Regions from separate parts of the Mesorhizobium sp. M0292 genome, predicted to be linked through region 4. Evidence: predicted binding sites of a transcription regulator. Region 4 holds the regulator's gene; each other region holds the start of a gene.
What was found. The regulator PhoB, encoded in region 4, activates phosphate uptake and scavenging genes when phosphate is short. The targets are predictions, from matches to a motif close to TGTCATNNANCTGTCAT.
Positions count from the first base shown of each region.

Region 1: NKI96_RS15395 (bifunctional 2',3'-cyclic-nucleotide 2'-phosphodiesterase/3'-nucleotidase) is a predicted target of PhoB. The motif match lies at 2,595-2,611, and genes of this name have one in related genera.
Region 2: NKI96_RS06995 (esterase-like activity of phytase family protein) is a predicted target of PhoB. The motif match lies at 1,305-1,321, and genes of this name have one in related genera.
Region 3: NKI96_RS02155 (PhoX family protein) is a predicted target of PhoB. The motif match lies at 2,041-2,057, and genes of this name have one in related genera.

Region 1 is NZ_JAMYSB010000008.1:197,510-202,721, forward strand. Features, by position in the region: gene NKI96_RS15390 (SAM-dependent methyltransferase) at 1-453, shown strand, start outside; gene NKI96_RS15395 (bifunctional 2',3'-cyclic-nucleotide 2'-phosphodiesterase/3'-nucleotidase) at 514-2,493, opposite strand; gene NKI96_RS15400 (NAD(P)/FAD-dependent oxidoreductase) at 2,635-3,900, opposite strand; gene NKI96_RS15405 (5-formyltetrahydrofolate cyclo-ligase) at 4,082-4,747, shown strand; gene NKI96_RS15410 (hypothetical protein) at 4,803-5,075, opposite strand; partial or broken gene NKI96_RS15415 (Lrp/AsnC ligand binding domain-containing protein) at 5,126-5,212, opposite strand, start outside.
Region 2 is NZ_JAMYSB010000004.1:7,340-12,551, forward strand. Features, by position in the region: gene NKI96_RS06985 (Gfo/Idh/MocA family protein) at 1-34, opposite strand, end outside; gene NKI96_RS06990 (LacI family DNA-binding transcriptional regulator) at 230-1,255, shown strand; gene NKI96_RS06995 (esterase-like activity of phytase family protein) at 1,418-2,893, shown strand; gene NKI96_RS07000 (L,D-transpeptidase) at 2,972-3,766, opposite strand; gene NKI96_RS07005 (MATE family efflux transporter) at 3,943-5,212, shown strand, end outside.
Region 3 is NZ_JAMYSB010000001.1:428,971-434,182, forward strand. Features, by position in the region: gene NKI96_RS02150 (GMC family oxidoreductase) at 1-9, shown strand, start outside; gene NKI96_RS02155 (PhoX family protein) at 72-1,985, opposite strand; gene NKI96_RS02160 (hypothetical protein) at 2,103-2,498, opposite strand; gene urtA (urea ABC transporter substrate-binding protein) at 2,811-4,121, shown strand; gene urtB (urea ABC transporter permease subunit UrtB) at 4,235-5,212, shown strand, end outside.
Region 4 is NZ_JAMYSB010000010.1:1,010-6,221, reverse strand. Features, by position in the region: gene pstA (phosphate ABC transporter permease PstA) at 1-1,203, shown strand, start outside; gene pstB (phosphate ABC transporter ATP-binding protein PstB) at 1,221-2,045, shown strand; gene phoU (phosphate signaling complex protein PhoU) at 2,088-2,792, shown strand; gene phoB (phosphate regulon transcriptional regulator PhoB) at 2,809-3,498, shown strand; gene NKI96_RS16855 (ROK family protein) at 3,529-4,764, opposite strand; gene xylF (D-xylose ABC transporter substrate-binding protein) at 5,032-5,212, shown strand, end outside.

The sequences.
Region 1 (5,212 bases), on a different contig from region 4:
TACGACCGCATCGCCTCGATCGAGATGTTCGAGGCGGTCGGCGAAAAATATTGGCCGGTATTTTTCGGCAAGATGAAGGCGTGCTTGAGGCCCGGCGGCACCGCCGGCCTGCAGATCATCACCATCAACGAGGCCGCCTACGACACCTATCGGGCGAGGCCGGATTTCATCCAGCGCTATGTCTTCCCAGGCGGCATGCTGCCGACGCCGTCGATCCTGAAGACGCTGGGCAGCGACCATGGCCTTGCCCATCTGCGCGAGCGCGTCTTTCCGGACGACTATGCCCGCACGCTTGCCGAATGGCGCAACCGCTTCTGGGCGTCGTGGGAAAAGATCGTCCCGCTCGGCTTCGACGACCGCTTCAAGAAGCTTTGGGAATTTTATCTCCACTATTGCGAAGCCGGCTTTAGAGCCAGCTACATCGACGTGCGCCAAGTGGTCTACAAAGCCTGATCCGAAGCGTGATTGAGCGGGCGTATGCCCGCTCGTTTTCCCTGTTAGCTGCACGTTGCCTCAAAGCAGGATGCGATACTTCGCAAACCCGGATTCGCCCTCGCCGGCCGGCTCGATCTTGAGCGATTTCACTCCCGATATAAAATCCTTCGCTTTGGGGCCGGTCTCGAACACGACGCTGGTGCCGGGCAGCGGCGTGAACGACCAATTGTCGTCGGCCGAGGGATTGATCGTGCCTTCGCTGACGACGTAGCGCACGATCACGTCGCGGTTGGTGTCCGGCGCCTCGTAGATGATCTTCGAGGCATTGATGTCGGGGAAATTGCCGCCACCGCCGGCGCGGTAATTGTTGGTGGCGACGACGAATTTCGCTGCCGGATCAATAGGCTTGCCGTCGAAGCTGAGGCCGACGATGCGGTTCGAGCCGGCATTGGCGACGCCACCCTTGGCATCGTATTTCGGCAGCTGCGACAGGTCTATTCCGTAGCTGACGCCATCGATCACATCGAAATTGTAGGACGGGAATTCGGTGTCGATGAGCGCCTGGTCGGCCTTGCCCGGCTCGATCTTCCTGAAAATGCCGGCCGACATTTCCAGCCATTCCTTCACTTGCGCGCCGGTGATTTCGACGGCGCGCACCGTGTTCGGATAGAGATAGAGGTCGGCGACGTTCTTGATGGCGATGTCGCCCACCGGCACGTCGGTATAGTAGTCGGCGCCGTTGCGCCCGCCGGCCTTGAAGGGTGCTGCCGCCGACAGCAGCGGCACATCCTTCCACTGCGTGCTCTTCAATATGTCCTTGAGGTACCAGCTCTGCGCCTGGTTGACGATCTGCACCGACGGATCGTCGGCGACCAGCGCGAAATAGGAATAGAGCGGCGCCGAGGTCTTGCCGACCGGTCGGCGGACATAGGCAAGTGTCGCCTCATGGTCCGCCTTCAGCGCATCGACGACGCGCTGGTCGTCCGCCACCGTCGGCTTGTTTGCCTTGTCGACGCGCTGGTAGATCGGCCTTGCCTCCGATGTGGCCGAGGCTACGCGCCATTTCGATCCGTCCCGTTCCAGAAGCAGATCGATCAGTCCCATATGCGAGCCCCAGAAACCGCCCATCACGGCGGGCTTGCCCTGCAGCGTGCCTTTCTCGGTGTCGACGCCTTCGAGCGCCTGAAAATCCTTCTTGCCGGGGAAGACGAGATGCTGATGGCCGGTGAACACCGCATCGATGCCTTCGACGCCGGCGACGAAGAAGGAGGCGTTCTCCATGCCGTCGCCCTGCTTGATATCGATGCCGGAATGCGAGAGCGCGATGACGATGTCGGCGCCCTCCTCCTTGATCTGCGGCACCCATGCCCTGGCCGCCTCGACGATGTCGCGCGTCCTGACATTGCCTTCCAGGTTCTTCAGGTCCCAGACCATGATCTGCGGCGGCACAAAGCCGATGATGCCGATCTTGATCGGCTGCTCGGCGCCCGACCCGTCCTTGATCTTCTTGTCGAGGATGACATAGGGCTTGAGGTAGAGCTTGTCGTCGCGCGGTTTGGCGGCAAGCTCGGTGCCGCGGATCAGATTGGCGCAGACGAAGGGGAAATTGGCTCCGGCCAGCACCTTGTCGAGGAACGACAGGCCGTAATTGAACTCGTGATTGCCGAGCGTCGAGCATTCATAGCCCAGCAGGTTCATGCCCTTCATGATCGGATGCAGATCGCCTTCCTTGAGGCCCTTCTCATAGGCGATGTAATCGCCCATCGGATTGCCCTGCAAAAGATCGCCATTGTCGATCAGCATCGCATTGGTGGCTTCCTTGCGCACCGCCGCGATCAGTGAGGCCGTCCGTGACAGGCCCATCGTGTCGTTGGCTTTGTCGGCGTAGTAGTCGTAAGGCAGCACATTCACATGGATGTCGGTGGTCTCCATGATCCTCAGATGCGCCTGATTGGCCTGCGCGCGGGCGGAAAACGGATGGAGCATGATCAGCGCCCCGCTGGCGGCCGTACCGGCAAGAAAACTACGGCGGGAGACGGGGTAATTGAGATGCGGCATTGGTTTTCCCTCCCAGCGACGTGACAAGATCCCAGCCCCGGGCGGAAGCTTCGCGCCGAAAACCGGCCATGTCCATCGGGAAGTCAGTCGATCAGCAAAAGGTGACGGCTGGATGAATATCCTTGGCCGCGGTTGAGAACCTCAGCCCTTGTCATCGTCGCCCTGGGTGATCAGCCGCGCGCTGCGCTGGCCGGTGAAATAGATCCATAGCCAGCTAAGCGACACCGAGAGCCGGTTGCGGAAACCGATCAGGAAGTAGATATGCGCCACGCCCCACAGCCACCAGGCAAGCCATCCCGTGAGCTTGATCGAGCCGAAATCGATCGCGGCTGCCCACTTGCCGATCGTCGCCAGGTCGCCGGCATGTTTGTAGCGGAAAGGCCGCGGCGCGCCATCGCCGGCCAGCCGCGCCCTGATCGTCGCGGCGACATGCTTGCCCTCCTGCTTGGCCGAGGGCGCCACGCCGGGCACCGGTTTGCCGTCCGGCCGCAAGACATGCGCGGTGTCGCCGATGACGAAGATTTCAGGACTGTTCGGCACGGTCAGATCGGGCTCGACCATTACCCTGCCCGCCCGGTCCACCGGCGCGCCCAGCCACTCTCCCGCGGGTGAAGCCGCCACGCCGGCGGCCCACAGGATGGTTCGCGCCGGCAGATGCGTATCGCCAAAGACGACGCCTTCGGCATCGAGGCGCGTGACGGCGCGGCCAAGCTCGACCGTGACGCCCCGTCGCTCCAGCGCCTTGCGCGCATAGTCGGACAGCTTTGGCGCGAAATTGGCTAGGATCCTGTCTCCGGCCTCGACCAGCACCACACGCGCCTCACGCGTGTCGATGTTGCGGAATTCGCCGCGCAGCGTTTCATGCGCGAGTTCGACAATGGTGCCGGCAAGCTCCACGCCGGTCGGGCCGCCGCCGACGATGACCAGTGTCAGCAGTGCCTGGCGCTTGGCCGGATCGGTCTCGCGCTCGGCCTGCTCGAAGGCGAGCAGGATGCGCCGCCGAATGGTGGTTGCGTCTTCAAGCGTCTTCAGCCCGGGCGCGAAAGGCTCCCATTCGTCGTGGCCGAAATAAGCATGACGCGCGCCGGTGGCGAGCACCAGCGTGTCGTAGGGAACAGAACTGCCGTCCTCAAGCAGCACGCGTTTGCCTGGACGGTCGACGCCGGTGACGTTGCCGAGCAGGGTCGTCACGTCCTCGCGCTTGCGCAGCAGATGACGGATCGGCCAGGCAACTTCCGAGGTCGCCAGCGAGGTGGTCGCCACCTGGTAAAGCAGCGGCTGGAAAAGGTGATGGTTGCGCTTGTCGATCATGGTGATGCGCACGGGTGCGCCGGCCAGCGCCCGGGTGAGTTCGAGACCGCCGAACCCTGCGCCGACGACAACGACATGATGGCTGGTTTCACTCATCGCATTCACCCCTGTTTGTCTCTCTTTATCTAGTGATTTTTGTGCACCGCAACAATGTCGCGGCGCGCTAGACTGCCGCGCGTAAGGCTGCCCAGGACTCGTCGCCGGATGTCGCGAATGCCTATGTCGGCAAGCCTGGACGGGTATAGCCTTGCAGGGGCTGGAACCACGGGAGTGAAGCATGGCCAACGACGATGACAAAGATCGCAAAGGGCGGGCGCAATATTCTTCGCCGCCTTGCTTCATGCACGAACTCGATCCGGAATTTCGCGCGCCATTGACCGACTGGACCGATGTGCGCCGTTGGCGCAAGGCCGAGCGCGAGCGTCTGATCGCGGCACGGTTGGCGGTTTCCGCCGATGCGCGGGTGGCGATGTCGCGGGCTATCGCCGAAGGGCTCGACGCGACCATCGGCGACATTGCCGGCCGCATGGTCAGCCTCTATTGGCCGTTTCGCGGCGAGCCGGACCTGCGGCCGTGGATGGCGTCGATCAACGAACGCGGCGGCCGCACGGCGCTGCCCATCGTGATCGAGAAGGGCCAGCCGCTGATCTTCCGCGCTTATGTGCCTGGCGACCGGCTGGAAAAAGGCGTCTGGAACATCCCTATCCCCGCCGAAGGCGACCCGGTGCTGCCCGACATCGTCATCTCGCCGATCGTCGGCATCGACCCGCGAAACTACCGCCTGGGCTATGGCGGCGGCTTCTTCGACCGCACGCTGGCTGCCATGCCGTTCAAGCCATTGGTCATCGGCGTCGGCTACGAACTGCAGCGCATCCCCACCATCTACCCGCAGCCGCACGACATCCCGATGGACCAACTGGTGACCGAGGTATTAAAAGCCTAGCGTGATGAGATTCAGAGACCCTCCGTGTGATCGCACATATTCATAAATATCACGCTTAGAAAAGATCGCCGTTGGTGTCATTCCCAGGCAACTGAGGAATATCCGCCTTACCGGCATCTTTATACTCGGCCAACAAACGAATGCGGCGATACACACTGAACAGAATTTTCAGAAAGACAAGCGGATCTCCGGTGCGCGCGTGTAGCGCACCTGCAGACGGAAGCTCAATCAATCGGGCCATGTCATTGGCACTGTCGGCGATTATCTTCACCTCTTCAGCGGCTTTTCTAGTATCCACTTTATTTGTTTTAAGCACAATTCCGTGCACTCCGCTACTCAGCTCCTAAGCCTCTCCGCTTCTTCTCCATCGCCGCGCGATCAACAATCGCGCAAGGCAAAGGACGAACTGATCTTCATCACGTGCGGCATAACAGACAGCCACTTCTTGTGGATGCGTTGATAGCC
Region 2 (5,212 bases), on a different contig from region 4:
TCGCACCACAGCCGACGAGGACGGCATTCATCATCCGGCATTCCTCCCGTCCGGTCCCTCCAGACCGAATGTCACGGCATTTCCGGCATCACCGTAAACGTTTCTCCGTAAACGTTTACGAGAACACACCCGATGGCCTAGAATGTCAATCGGCTGCCCGCGAAAATCATCCCGAAGCCTTGGCCTGAGCGGCAGCCGGTGCTAGCCAAGGGTCGGGGGAGAGAAGTCCTTGGCGTCCAGCATCCATGACCTTGCGCGTCACCTGAACATTTCGATCGGCACCGTGTCGCGGGCGCTGAACGGCCGCGCCGACGTCAATGCCGACACCCGCCAGCGCGTGCTCGCCGCCGCCAAGCAATTGAACTATTCGCCCAACCAGTCCGGCCGCAGTCTGCGGCAAGGCACCACCCATTCGATCGCCTTCATGCTGCAGCCGCATCCGGGCGACCAGCAATATGGCGAACCCTTCTTCATCCCGTTCCTGATCGGTCTGCAGGGCCGACTGGCCGAGGATGACCTGGATCTGATGGTCGTCATGGGCGAGCCCGGCCAATATCAGCAGGAGAGGCTGCGCCGCGTGGTTGAGACGCGCCGGGCCGACGCGGTCGTGTTGGCCAATACACGGCGGGAAGACGATCGGATCGACTATCTCAGCAAGGCCGGCTTTCCCTTCGCCACGCTTGGCCGAAGTCAATCCGGCGACGACACCTATCCTTCGCTCGATATAGATTTCGAGAGGGCGGGTGATGAAGCCGTCGACCGGCTGGTCGCGCGCGGCCACCGCCGCATTGCCGCCATCCGCCCTTCGCTTGATCTCAACTTCGGCTACCTGTTCCTCGACGGCTACCGCAAGGGGCTGGAGCGGCATGGCATCGAAGTCGACCCCGGCCTGATCGCCGACGGCTTCATCAACGAGGCAGGCGGCTACCAGGTGACGCCGCGCGTGATGCTCTCCAAGGACCGGCCCACAGCCATCATCTTCAACAATGACGCAATGGCGCTCGGCGGCTGCAAGGCACTGGCCGAGATGGGCATCAGGCCCGGCCACGACATCGCGGTGATCGTCATCGTCGACACGCCGCTCTGCCGTTATTTCTCGCCGGCGCTGACCGCCTTCCGTCCGTCGCTGGAGCCCATGGGCCGGCGGCTGGCCGAAATGCTGCTGGCATCGCTTCCGGCCTTTGCCGGCCCGGAAGGCCCGCGCATCATCCGCGAAGTCTGGCCCCTGGAGCTGATCGCGCGCGACAGCGATTGATAGTGCGTCCTTCCCTTCTCCCACAAGGGGAGAAGGGAGAGGCCCGCTCTGTCACGCAAGTATCATGTTCGCGTCCTAGACCGCTTTGCGAGAGGGCGACATCGTCGATGCGATGCGGTGGCCCCTTTGCGCCGCTCAAGGCTTGTCACAAAGAGGATCTCCATGAAAATCTCGCACCGAACCGTCTCGCTCGGCGCCGCGCTGGCGCTGTTTACCGCCCTGACCCCTGCCCTTGCCGACAGCACAGCCACCGTTGGTGGCTTCGTCAACAAGGGCCTGGTCGGCGTCGGCCGCATCCCGGCCGATCAGAAGGACAAGTTCGGCGAGACCTTCGGCTCCGGCTCCGGCATGTCCATCGACGCCGCAAGCTGGACCCGTGGCGCGGACGGCTACAAGGGCTCGCTCTGGTTGCTGCCGGACCGTGGCTACAATGTCGTCGGCACCACCGATTACCGGCCGCGCCTCAACACTATTCGCATCGAGTTCACGCCGGTAGCACTAGGCGCCACGCCCACCTCCGGCCAGGAACAGACAGGCGTCAAGGCGACGCTTGCCGATTCCCTGCTCCTCACCGACGACAAGGGCGCTGACGCCACCGGCCTCGATCCGCTCAACGGCGTGCGCGCGGCCAATGGCGACCTGCCGATCCTGCCCGAGGCCAATGGCAAGCTGGCGCTCGACAATGAGGCGATCGCGCGGCTGCCCGACGGCACCATGTTCATCTCTGACGAATACGGCCCCAACATCTACCGCTTCTCGGCCGACGGCCATCTGTTGTCGGCAACGCAGCCGCCCGCCGCTTTGGTGCCGATGCGCAAGGGCGCGCCGAACTTCGCCTCCGACAATCCGGGCCCCGGTGCAGCCGAACCCGATCCGAAGGATCCCGAAACCGGCCGCCAGAACAATCAAGGCCTCGAAGGCATGGCGCTGACGCCGGACGGCAAGTCGCTGATCACTGTGCTGCAGTCGGCGCCCCGCCAGGATGGCGGCGATTCGCCCGCGACGCGCCAGAACACCCGCGCGCTGGTCTACGACGCCTCCGACCCGGCCCATCTCAAGCTGGTGCATGAATATGCCGTGCCGCTGCCGGTGTTCAAGGACGCCAAGGACAAGACCAAGGTCGCCGCGCAGAGCGAGATCGTGGCGCTGTCCGACAAGACCTTCCTGATGCTGGCGCGCGACAGCGGAAACGGCCAGGGGGTGAAGGGCGATACTTCGCTGCTGCGCCAGATTTTCGTCGTCGACGTCTCTGGCGCCACCGACATTGCCGGCGGCGCCTTCGATGCCGCCGACAAGCCGCTGGCGCCCAAGGGCGTGCTCGACCCCTCGGTGACGCCGGCCAAGCTGACGCCGTTCATCGACATCAACGACAACAAGGAACTCGGCCGTTTCGGCCTGCATGACGGCAAGCCGAACGACAAGAACAATCTCTCGGAGAAGTGGGAAGCAATGTCTGTGGTCAGCCTGCTCGATCCGGCGCTGCCCGACGACTATTTCCTGTTCGTCGGCAACGATAACGACTTTCTCACCCAAGACGGTTTTCAGGTCGGCGCGCCCTACAAGGCCGACGACGGCGCCGATGTCGACACCATGTTCCTGGTCTATCAGGTCACGCTTCCGGGCCTCGCCAACAAGTAGCCGTATACGGAAAGGCGGACGCGCCCGGCGCGTCCGCCTCTAACCGTCTGTCGGCGATCAGCGATGCCGTGAAGGCACCTATTTCAAAATCTCCGCATCCCTTGGCACGCCGGCATCGATCGGCTCGGCGGTCCGGCTCGACACAGCCATGATCTTGCCCGCGGCCGACAGGTTCGGGCGCACATAGACCTGGGCTACGCCGTTGACCCGGCTGTAGAGGTCGATGATGTCCTGGTTCATGAAGCGCACGCAGCCCGACGACGCGTTCTTGCCGATGGAATCCCATTCCGGCGTGCCGTGCAGCCGGTACATCGTGTCCTTGCCGTCGCGGAACAGATAGAGCGCACGCGCGCCGAGCGGGCTCTGCGGTCCCGGCGGCATGCCGTCCTTATATTTCGCCAGTTCCGGCCGGCGCTGGATCATTTCCGGCGGCGGCGTCCACACCGGCCATTTCTTGCGCGCCTGGATCACGGCGCTGCCGGTCCAGCCAAACCCGGCCTTGCCGAGGCTGACGCCATAGCGCATTGCCTTGCCGCCGTCGCGCACCAGATAGAGAAAATGCTCGGATGTATCGACGACGATCGTGCCGGGTTTTTCGCCGGTCGGATCGTCCACGATCTGGCGCACGAACTTCGGATCGAGCTTGGCCACGGGGATTGCCGGCAATGAAAAGCCCTCATCGACGCGCGCCGAATACATGGTGGCGGCATCGCCGAAAGCGGGCTCGGGTGCGGGTGCCGGCGCCGGCGTCGGCGGTACTGCCACATCAGTGGTTGTGCAGGCCGAAAGTGCCATGGCAGCGGCACCCAAAGCGGATGCTCCCAGAAACGCGCGCCTATTCAGGCGCTCGGAAAATAATGGATTGTCGGACATGATCCCCCCGGTTTGCGGCCCCTCGCGGCGATGACCCATAGCCCATTACGCAAGCTTTGAGAACCTGATCGCCTCAGCCGCGTTAAGCTTGATGTTCCGATGCCGCATCGACCTTGTCCGTTAAATCGGCGATCATTGCCGGGCGGACTTTGAGATGAACCTTCGCCGAACAGCCCATGGACGAAAAAATACCACCGCGCCGGCGCACCGGCGATCTCACCAGCGGCCCAATCCCTCGCACGCTGCTGTTGTTCGCGCTTCCGGTGCTCGGTTCCAATGTGCTGCAGTCGCTCAACGGTTCGATCAACGCCGTCTGGGTCGGCCGCTTCCTCGGTGAATCGGCGCTGACGGCGACCTCAAACGCCAATCTGGTGCTGTTCCTGATTCTCGGCACCGTGTTCGGGATCGGCATGGCCGCGACCATCCTGGTGGCGCAATCGGTCGGCGCCCGCGACCTGCCCGAGGCGCGGCGCATCGTCGGCACCAGCGCCAGCTTCTTCTTCCTCGTCTCGGCTATCTTCGCCGTCTGCGGCTGGATCTGGGTCGACGCCATCCTCAACACACTGGGCACCCCGCCCGATGCGCTGCCGCTGGCGCGCTCCTATCTGCGTATCATCTTCGTCGCCGTGCCGATGATGAATCTTCTGTCCTTCGTCATGACGGTGCTGCGCGGTGCGGGTGATTCGCGCACGCCATTCTTCTTCATGGCGCTCGCCGTCGTGCTCGACATCATCCTCAATCCGCTGCTCATTCGCGGCATCGGCCCCTTCCCCGAGCTCGGCATCGCCGGCTCCGCCACCTCGACGCTGATCGGCCAGACAGTGAGCGTGATCGCCATCCTCGTCGTGCTTTATGCCAGAAAGCATCCGCTGCGGCTCGCCGGCGCCAACCTCGCTCTGCTGCGGCCGGATCCGGCGCTGCTCAGGATCGTCGTCTTCAAGGGCGTGCCGATGGGCCTGCAGATGATCGTCATTTCGGCGGCGGCGCTGACCGTCATGGGCATCGTCAACTCCTACGGCTCGCAGGTCGCCGCCGCCTACGGCATCGCAGCGCAGCTGTGGACCTATATCCAGATGCCTGCACTGGCGATCGGAGCCGCAGTCTCGTCGATGGCGGCCCAGAATGTCGGCGCCGGGCGCTGGGACCGCATCGGTCGCATCGCGGCGTCCGGCGTCGGCTTCAACCTGGTGCTCACCGGCGCCCTGGTGGCGCTGCTGTTCCTCTTCGACAGGCCGGTGCTCGGCCTGTTCCTTAGCCGCGACAGCACCGCAATCGACATTGCAGCCCACATCAACAAGGTGGCGTCCTGGTCGTTCATCCTGTTCGGCGTCACCATCGTGCTGTTCGCCACCGTGCGCGCCACCGGTGCCGTGATGCCGCCGCTGATCATTCTGGTGATCTCGGTGCTGGTCGTGCGCACCGGCTTTGCCTATTTCATGCGCGGCG
Region 3 (5,212 bases), on a different contig from region 4:
ACGATCTGAGCCGTCCTCCCGGATCGCTACGCGGAACGCGCATGGCGCGTTCCGCCCTTTTCCCTAGGACACTATGCGCCGACCGGCTGTCCGTCCTTGCGGCGGATGGCGACGACGGACGGCCGCGGCAATTGGCCATCCCTGAAGTCGGGCCACAGCGTCTGCGCCTTGTCGAGCGTCTCTGCATCTTCCGCAGGGTGCTGCACCGACAGGAACAAAGTCGAGCCGTCCGGCGTGAAGCACGGGCCGGTCGCTTCGGCGCCGTGCGGGCAGGTGAACAGCAGCTTCGGCAGGCCGCGCGCCGCACCTTCGGTGTCGACGCCATAGACGCCGTCCGGCAGGTCGAAATCATTGGCGCCGTCCGTCGCCACCCACAGCCGCCCGGCCGGATCGAAGGTGATGTTGTCGGGGCAGACGAACCAGCCATTGTCCGACGTATCCGGATGGAAGGTGGCGCCGACCTTGGCATCCCTGGGATTGCCGCAGAGCACGAACAGGTCCCAGGCATAGTTTTCGGCCGTGTGGTCGGCGTCCGCGCCGCGGCGGCCGGGCGGGATCAGTTCGACAATATGGCCCCAGAGATTTTCCGGCCGCGTGTTGGCCGGATTGACCTTTGACTGGTCGCGCTTCTTGTTCTTGGTCATCACCGCATAGACGCGGCCGGTCACCGGATTGGTCTCGATGTCCTCGGGCCGGTCCATCGGCGTGGCGCCGAGCGCATCTGCCGCAAACCGCGTCTTCAACAGCACCTCGGCCTGGTCGGCAAAACCGTTCTCGACGGTAAGCTTGCCCTGGCCGTGCACCAACGGCAGCCACGTCATCGAGCCATCGGCATCGAAGCGGGCGACCGACAGCACGCCATCGTCGAGCAGATCGGCGCCGGAGGCCGGATTGGCCTTGTCATAGGCCTTGGCCGAGACGAAGCGGTACATATATTCGAAATAGTCGTCGTCACCCATATAGACGACAACGCGGCCGTCCTTGTTGAGGACCACGGTCGAGGCCTCATGCGACATGCGGCCAAGTGCCGTGCGCTTCACCGGCCTGGACTGAGGATCGTAAGGGTCGATCTCGACCACCCAGTCGAAGCGGTTGGCCTCGTTCGGTTCCTTGTCGAGGTTGAAGCGGTCATGGAAGCGGCCGCGGCCATAGATGTCGGAGCCGTCGAAGCCGTAACGGTCGAGCAGGTCGGCAGTCGGCGCCTTTTTCGGGTCGCCGCCGAAAATGTCGGACACGCCTTCCTCGCAGGTCAGCACCGTACCCCAGGGGGTGAAACCGCCGCTGCAATTATAGCTGGTGCCGAGCACTTTCGTGCCAGTCGGGTCGGCCGAAGTTTTCATCAGCGCATGGCCGGCAACCGGTCCGGAAACGGTCATTTCGGTGTTGGCGGTGATGCGGCGGTTGAGCGGGCTGTCCGCCACGCTTGCCCACTTGCCGTCCTTCAATTGCACCTCGACGATCGAATGGCCCATCGCGGCCATGCCGAGATCGACCTGTTCCCTGGTCATCGTCTTGCCGGCATCGCCCTCGGTCATCCCCGGAAACATCACATTGGGCGAGATGTATTCGTTGTTGACGCAGAGCAGGCCATGATCGGAATTCACCGTGCCCTTGGGCAGCGGCATGAAGGCGATGTAGTCGCAATTGTAGCCGAAGCGCTTTTCCTGTTCCTCCGCCGCGACCTTGTTGCCGTCGAATTCGGCGAGGCCGGCTGCAAGCGGGTCGCCCCAGCGCGCGACGATGGTCGTCTCATAGCCTTCGGCGGCGGCATGGGTCTTGCCGTAGACCCGTTTCAGCTCGGGAAAGCCGAGCGTCGACTGCGCTGTGGCGGCATGCGTTTCGCCGGCAAACAAGGAGCCGACAAAGCTGCCGCCGGCAATCAGCGCGCCGGAGGCGAGGCTGCCTTTCAAAAGAGACCGGCGCGAGACGCGCTCGGCGATGATTTCGCGGATGACGGGGGAGGATGAAGACGGTGCATTGGCCATGGTGTCTGCCTCTCAGGGTGGATGTTACGGCGCACCGTTGCCCTAGTCTGCTTAGGCAACATTCACATGACATAAGAGGAAGGTTTTGCCGCAACTGGGCGCGGCACTACGCATCGCTCAGCCCTTGGTGCAGGTCGAGGCGGTGAAGGCGCCGTCGGGCTGCTTCAGAATGATGTCGAATGACGGGGCGGTCTCGCCGTCCAGTGTTGCCTGTGTCATGGAGACGGAGTTGCCACCGGTGGTATAGCCGCCCAGCGGCCCGAGCCAGGTGATCTCGCCATTGGCGTTCATCTGATAGTTGTAGCCTTGCAGCGCCGTTCCGAACGTCACCGGGCCGGTATAGACATTGCCCTTGATAGTGATGTCGCCGAGGTTGAGGAAGGCGCCGAGCAAATAGACCTCGCAATGATAGGTGCCGTCAGGAAGTTTGCCCTCGCTGAAATCGGCGCGCGCGGCGCCGCTCGTTGCCATCAGCAGCAGGATGCCGGAAATGCGTGAGATGCGAGATGTCATGACGTCTCTCTTTTGAAGGGCGAGCTTGCCCTATTTTTGCGCGGTGCCGCAACATTGTTCGCCCGGAACCCACGGCCGGAGATCAAAAACTAGGCATTTGTCTCAATTGGGCAAAAATTAGGCAAAAGCCGTGTGCGCTGCGCAAATTTGGCTCAATCAATTTTCACTGGCTGCCATTGTTTTGCTCCAGGCTAATATACCAACCGGCTGATAACGCTCGGCTATTCCATTCTTGCGAGCGGCGCCTTTGCGTTTGGCACGGCAGTTGCATTGCATTATCGCGGTGCAATCAAACAGCTGGGAGTCTTCGGTATGAGGGGTAATTTCTCCACAATAACAAAAATGTTTTCGGCCGGCGTGGTCGCCGCCGGCCTGTCGATGTCGTCTCCGGCCAAGGCCGCCGAAGACACGATCAAGGTCGGCATTCTGCATTCGCTATCGGGGACCATGGCGATTTCGGAGACGACGCTGAAAGACGCCATGCTGATGCTCATCGAAGAGCAGAACGCCAAGGGCGGCCTGCTCGGCAAGAAGCTTGAGGCGGTCGTCGTCGATCCGGCATCCAATTGGCCGCTCTTCGCCGAGAAGGCGCGCGAGCTGATCTCCAAGGACAAGGTCGCCGCCGTGTTCGGCTGCTGGACCTCGGTGTCGCGCAAGTCGGTGCTGCCGGTGTTCTCGGAACTGGACAACATCCTGTTCTACCCCGTCCAGTATGAGGGCGAGGAAAGCGAGCGCAACGTGTTCTACACCGGCGCCGCCCCAAACCAGCAGGCGATTCCTGCCGTCGATTATCTCATGAGCGAGGACGGTGGCTCGGTGAAGCGCTGGGTGCTGGAAGGCACCGACTACGTCTATCCCCGCACCACCAACAAAATCCTCGAGGCCTATCTGAAGGCCAAGGGCGTCGCCGCCGAAGACATCATGGTCAACTACACGCCGTTCGGCTTCTCCGACTGGCAGACCGAAGTCTCCGCAATCAAGAAATTCGGCTCGGCCGGCAAGAAGACCGCCGTCGTCTCGACCGTCAATGGCGACGCCAACGTTCCGTTCTACAAGGAACTCGGCAACCAGGGCGTCAAGGCCGAGGACATCCCGGTCATGGCCTTCTCGGTCGGCGAAGAAGAACTGGCCGGTCTCGATACCGCGCCGCTGGTCGGCCATCTCGCTGCCTGGAACTATTTCGAGAGCGTCGACACACCCGAAAACAAGAAGTTCATCGCCGACTGGCACAAGTTCATCAAGAATGACAAGCGCACCACCAACGACCCGATGGAAGCTCACTATATCGGCTTCAACATGTGGGTGAAGGCGGTCGAAAAGGCCGGCACCACCGATCCCGACAAGGTCATCGACGCCATGGTCGGCGTGTCCGTGCCGAACCTCACCGGCGGCTATTCGACCATGATGCCGAACCATCACATCACCAAGCCGGTGCTGATCGGCGAGATCCAGGCCGACGGCCAGTTCGAGACCGTGTCGCAGACGCCCGGCCTCGTGATGGGCGACGAATGGTCCGACTATCTGCCCGATTCCAAGGACCTGATTTCGGATTGGCGCGCGCCTCTGTCCTGCGGCAACTTCAACGTTGCCACCGGCAAATGCGGCGGCAAGGGCACGAACTGATCCCTCCCGGGACTGACCGATCGTGGACGCGTCCACGATCGGTACCGCCAAACGTCCGGGCGCTCAGCCCGCCCGGACGCCAAATTCCACCCTCCCGGAAAGTATCTGAACGGATGATCCTGTCGCGCACTCTCGGCCTCATGCTGGTGTTCCTGGTGGCAAGCCTGTTGCCGTCGAACGCAGCCGAAGCCGATCTGCGCGCCATCGTCGCCAAATTCGCCACCGGCACCGGCTTTTCCGCCACGGAGGCCGTCGTGCGCGAGCTTGCCGCCACCGGCGATCCGCTGGTCGAGCGCCCGCTTGCAGCGCTCGCCGAAGGCAACCTTTACATCCGTAAAGCCGATTCAGCCGTCTTCGTCGGCAGTGAGGCCGCCGACAGCGTCACGCTGCTCGACCCGCTGAGTGGCGAGAAAGCCGGCGACGCCGCCAAGGCCGACATCACGAAGATCAAGGTCAACAACACGCTGCGCCGTGTCATCCGAGACGCGCTGGGAACGCTGACGTTGCGCGCGAAAGATCCTTCTGTCCGCATCGCCGCCGCCGACACCATGTTCAAGACCCCCGATGCCGCCAATATCGAGCCGCTCGATGCAGCCATCGCCGCCGAGACCGACGCCAAGGTCAAGGCATTGTTGGAACAGGCGCGCGCGGCATCGGTGCTGGTCTCCGACAAGCCGGAGGCCGACAAGCTTGCCGCCATTGCCCTGATCGACGCGCGCGGCGACCGCGACGCGGTCTCGCTGCTCACCGCGGTCGAGGCCAATGCGCAAGGCGCGGTCAAGGATGCCGCGACGGCGGCAATCGCCAGCATCAATTCGAGCCTGGCGCTGTGGGATGCCGGCCAGAACATATGGTACGGCATCTCGCTTGGCTCGGTGCTGCTGCTGGCCGCCATCGGCCTCGCCATCACCTTCGGCGTCATGGGCGTCATCAACATGGCGCATGGCGAGATGGTGATGCTCGGCGCCTACACCACCTTCGTCGTCCAGCAGGTGATCCGAACCTCATTCCCCGGCCTGTTCGACTGGTCGCTGGTGATCGCGCTGCCGCTCGCCTTCCTGGTTGCCGCTTCCGTCGGCCTGATCATCGAG
Region 4 (5,212 bases):
GCGATCTCGGTGGGCCTGGCGTTCCTGGCCATCATGTTGATCACCATCGTCTCGAAAGGCTACACCGCCTTCTGGCAGACGACGGTGACGCTTCCGATCACCTTCGATGAGAAGGTCATCGACCCCTCGAACAAGCGTGCCACAGACCCGAATGTGCTGATCAAGGCGAACTATCCCAAGCTCGCCGAAAACGCGCTGGTGGCCAAGCTCGGCATCGATCCGGCCAACAAGCCGATGATGCTGAAGCTCAAGGGCTTCCTGTCGGAAGGCGCCCGCGTCCAGCTGCGCGACATCGTCTCCGCCGATCCGTCGGTGATCGGCACGACGCGTGACGTCGACATCCTGGCCGCCGCCAATCTCGACTCGGCCTTCAAGGGCCAGATCGACCTCGGCGTCGATGAAGCGCGCCGCAAGGTGTCCAACCAGCAGATCGACTGGATGAACAAGCTCAAAGCCGAAGGCGCGATGGCCGAGCATTTCAACACCGGCCTGTTCAGCTATGGCGCCTCCAGCCGGCCCGAGACGTCGGGCATGGCCGTGGCCATCATCGGGTCGTTCTACATGATGGTGATCGTGCTTTTGCTGGCGCTGCCGATCGGCGTCGCCGCCTCGATCTATCTCGAGGAATTCGCCAAGAAGAACCGCTTTACGGACCTGATCGAAGTCAACATCAACAATCTCGCGGCGGTGCCGTCGATCGTCTTCGGTCTGCTTGGCCTTGCCGTGTTCATCAACTTCCTCGGCATGCCGCGCTCGGCTTCCTTCGTCGGCGGCCTGGTGCTGACCTTGATGACATTGCCGACCATAATCATCGCCACGCGCGCCGCCCTCGCCGCGGTGCCGCCGTCGATCCGCTCGGCGGCACTCGGCCTCGGCGCCTCCAAGATGCAGATGGTGTTCCACCACATCCTGCCGCTTGCCGCCCCAGGCATCCTTACCGGCACCATCATCGGCCTGGCGCGTGCGCTCGGCGAGACAGCACCGCTGCTCTTGATCGGCATGGTCGCTTTCGTCGCCGATTATCCGGCGACGCCTTTCGATCCGGCGACCGCGCTGCCGGTGCAGATCTATATGTGGGCAAACGAGGCTGAGCGCGCTTTTGTCGAGCGCATGTCCGGCGCCATCATCATCCTGCTCGTCTTCCTCATGGCCATGAACATCACCGCGATCGTGCTCCGGCGCCGGTTCGAGCGGCGCTGGTAGAAAAAAGGCAATTTGGTATGAACATCATGACCGAACAGTCCCTTGAGAATGCAGTGGGCGACAAAATGAACGCCAAGTCGAACGAAGTCATCAAGATGCGCGGCGACAAGGTCGGCGTCTTCTACGGCGAGAAGCAGGCGTTGTTCGACGTCAATCTCGACGTCCGACAGAACCAGGTGACGGCGCTGATCGGCCCGTCCGGCTGCGGCAAGTCGACCTTCCTGCGCTGCCTCAACCGCATGAACGACACCATCGATTCGGCGCGGGTGACCGGCAAGATCACGCTCGATGAAGACGACATCTACGACAAGAACATCGATGTCGTCGAACTGCGCGCCCGCGTCGGCATGGTGTTCCAGAAACCCAACCCGTTCCCGAAGTCGATCTACGAGAACGTCGCCTACGGCCCGCGCATCCATGGGCTGGCCAAGCGCAAGTCCGACATGGACCAGATCGTCGAGCAGAGCCTTAAGAAGGCTGCGATCTGGAACGAGGTCAAGGACCGCCTGCAGGAGCCCGGCACCGGCCTGTCCGGCGGCCAGCAGCAGCGCCTGTGCATCGCGCGCGCCATCGCCGTGTCGCCGGAGGTGATCCTGATGGACGAGCCCTGCTCGGCGCTCGATCCGATCGCCACCGCCCGTGTCGAGGAGCTGATCGACGAACTGCGCCAGAACTACACGATCGTCATCGTCACCCACTCGATGCAGCAGGCGGCGCGCGTGTCGCAGCGTACAGCGATGTTCCATCTCGGCTATCTCGTCGAGGAGGGCGCCACCGACAAGATGTTCACCAACCCCGACGACAAGCGCACCCAAGACTACATTACCGGCCGCTTCGGCTGAGCCGTCCGGCGGGGTGAATTTTCAGGCACGAGGACCAAGATCATGGGTGAACATACCGTCGCCTCCTTCGATGAAGAGCTCGGGCAGATCAGCAAGCTGATCCGCGACATGGGCGATCTGGCCGGCTCGATGGTCAGCGGCTCGACCAGGGCGCTGCTCAATTCGGACAATGCGCTGGCACAGCGTGTCGTTTCCGACGACGCCATCATGGATGCGCGCCAGCGCGAACTGGACGACCGCGCCATCACGCTGATCGCCAAGCGCCAGCCGATGGCCAACGATCTGCGCGCCGTGGTCGGCTCGATCCGCATGGCCGGCGACCTCGAGCGCATCGGCGATCTCGCCAAGAACATCGCCAAACGCGTCGGCACCGTGGGCTTGAGCGTCACGCCGCGCGACCTCTCGCACTCCATCGATGCCATGGCGCAACTGGTGCTGATCCAGGTGCAAGGCGTCGTCGAGGAATATGCCGCCACCGATGCGGCAGCGCTTGCAAAACTCAGGAATGACGACGAGCGCATCGACGTCAAATACACGTCCGTGTTTCGTGAGCTCTTGACCTACATGATGGAAGACCCTCGCAACATCACCGCCTGCACGCATCTCTTGTTCTGCGCCAAGAATCTTGAGCGCATCGGCGATCATGTCACCAACATCGCCGAAAATGCGTATTATGTGCTGACCGGCCAGCAATTGCCCGCCAATCGTCCGAAGCAGGACGAGACGGCGATGGCCACGCCGGCCTGATGAGGGTGAACTGCCTATGATCGCGCCACGCATCATGGTCGTGGAGGACGAGGAGCCGCTAGGCGTGCTCCTCCGCTACAACCTCGAATCCGAAGGCTATCAAGTCGAGGTGGTGACACGCGGCGACGAGGCCGAGATCCGCCTGCAGGAAAACGTGCCCGATCTCCTGGTGCTCGACTGGATGGTGCCCGCTGTTTCCGGCATCGAGCTCTGCCGGCGGCTTAGAGTGCGGCCCGAAACCGAGCGGCTGCCGATCATCATGCTGACCGCGCGCGGTGAGGAAAGCGATCGCGTGCGCGGCCTGTCCACCGGCGCCGACGACTATCTGGTCAAGCCATTCTCGACGCCGGAGTTCATGGCGCGCGTGAAGGCGCTGCTGCGCCGGGCCAAGCCGGAAGTGCTGTCCAGCGTGCTCAAGGTCGGCGACATCGTGCTCGACCGCGAGTCGCACCGTGTCTACCGCAAGAAGAGCGAGATCAGGCTCGGACCGACCGAGTTCCGGCTGCTCGAATTCATGATGCGCCATCCCGGCCGCGTGTTCTCGCGCAGCCAACTGCTCGACAATGTCTGGGGCGAGACGATCTATATAGACGAGCGAACCGTCGACGTGCATGTCGGGCGGCTGCGCAAGGCCGTCAACAACGGCCGCATGCCGGATGTCATCCGTACCATTCGCGGCGCCGGCTACGCGATCAGGGAAGACTAGGATCCTGCGCGTCGCGCCGTTGCCGGCCATTCACGCGACATGCTTGCCGGATTTGGGCTGAATACCCGGCGCAAAAATCTCCTGGTCGACGAAGCCGAGCGCGCGCGTGGCACAGCCTTCGCGGATCAGCGGCAGCTCGTTGGGCTCGGTGTCGAAGGAGATCGACTTCGAGTGCTGGCCGCCGGCGGTCTGGGCGATCGCTTCGCGCAATGCCGGTTCGATCAGGTCGAACGCGGCGGCGCTGACGCCGACCATGGCGACGGGGGCCGGGTCGATCAGCGCAAACAGGCTGCCGAGGCCGAAGCCGAGCGCCTCACCGGCCCTGCGATAGGCTTCGCGCTCCGGTCCGTCCGTCTCTCGCGCACGAGCGGCCAGCGCCCGCATATCAGCGTCGCCGATATCGACCGGCTCGGCATCCTCGCCCATCATTTTGGCGCTGCGCCAGATGGCGTAGTTTCCGGCATAGGCTTCCACGCAGCCGCGCCGCCCGCAGCGGCAGAGCGCGCCGCCCGGACGGTGGATCATGTGGCCGAACTCGCCGCCCGAGGAATGGGTGCCGGTGAACAGTTCGCCTTTCAGCACCAGCCCCATGCCGATGCCGTGCGACAAGAGGATCGCGATGAAATTGTCGCGGTAGCGCTCGGGCTGGCGCCATTGCAGGGCCACCGCCATCATATTGCAGTCGTTCTCCATGGTGGCAGGAATGCCGAATTCCGCTTCCAACATGTCGGCGAAGGCAATGTCGGTCAGTGGCGTGATTGGCGACCACAGCATGGCCCGCGCCTGCGAATCGGTGATGCCCTGGATGCCCATGGCAATGCGGGCGATGCTCTGGACATCGAGGTCCGGGTCCGCGAGACGCCGCCCGACGATTGCTACGCATTCGCCGATCAGCTCGTCGCGCGGCATGGTCAGCGTGTCGAGCCGGCGCTGTTCTTCCGCGACCACCTGGCCGGCATAGTCGATGACGGTGACGGAGAGGAAGTTCAGCGACAGCACCACGGTCATGACCGCCGCCGCTTCCGGGTTGAGGCCAAGGCCGACCTGCGGCCGGCCGCGTTTCAGCGAGCCGGTCTCGCCAGGCTTGCCTTCAATCAGGATGCCTTCTTGAATTAGATCAGACGAGATTGCCGATATCGTCGAATGGCTGAGGCCGGTGGTCGCCGCAATCTCGGTCCGCGACGGCTGGCCGGCCCGGCGCACGGCCGAAATCACCATCGCACGGTTGCGACGGCGCAGATCGTCGTGGCGGATCCCAACCGACATTTGTTTTCCTCCCGGCCTCCTCGCGCCTCATGATAGTGAAGGCGTTCGACGGCACCAGCCAAATATTGGCAGACGCCGGCAGCCCTGTCATTGTTTATTGCGGAGCTCGAAAAAATTCGGCAACGCCATCAGAATCCATCAGAATCGATGTTGACAGTGCCTTATCATTGAACCAGTATTTTTTCGAGGCTCGAAAAAATGGAGCCTCTGTGTGCCGGCCCTCGGGCCAGTTTTGTCGCGCCGCGCGCGGCGCAGGGAGGGTTTATCATGAACAGATTTGCAGCCGCCATGCTGGCGGGCGCCGCCATGTCGCTGACGCTGGTCTCGGTCGCGCAGGCGAAGGACAAGGTCATCGGCGTCTCCTGGTCGAACTTCCAGGAAGAGCGCTGGAAGACGGACGAGGCGGCGATGAAGACGGCGATCGAAGCCGCCGGCGACAAGTACATTT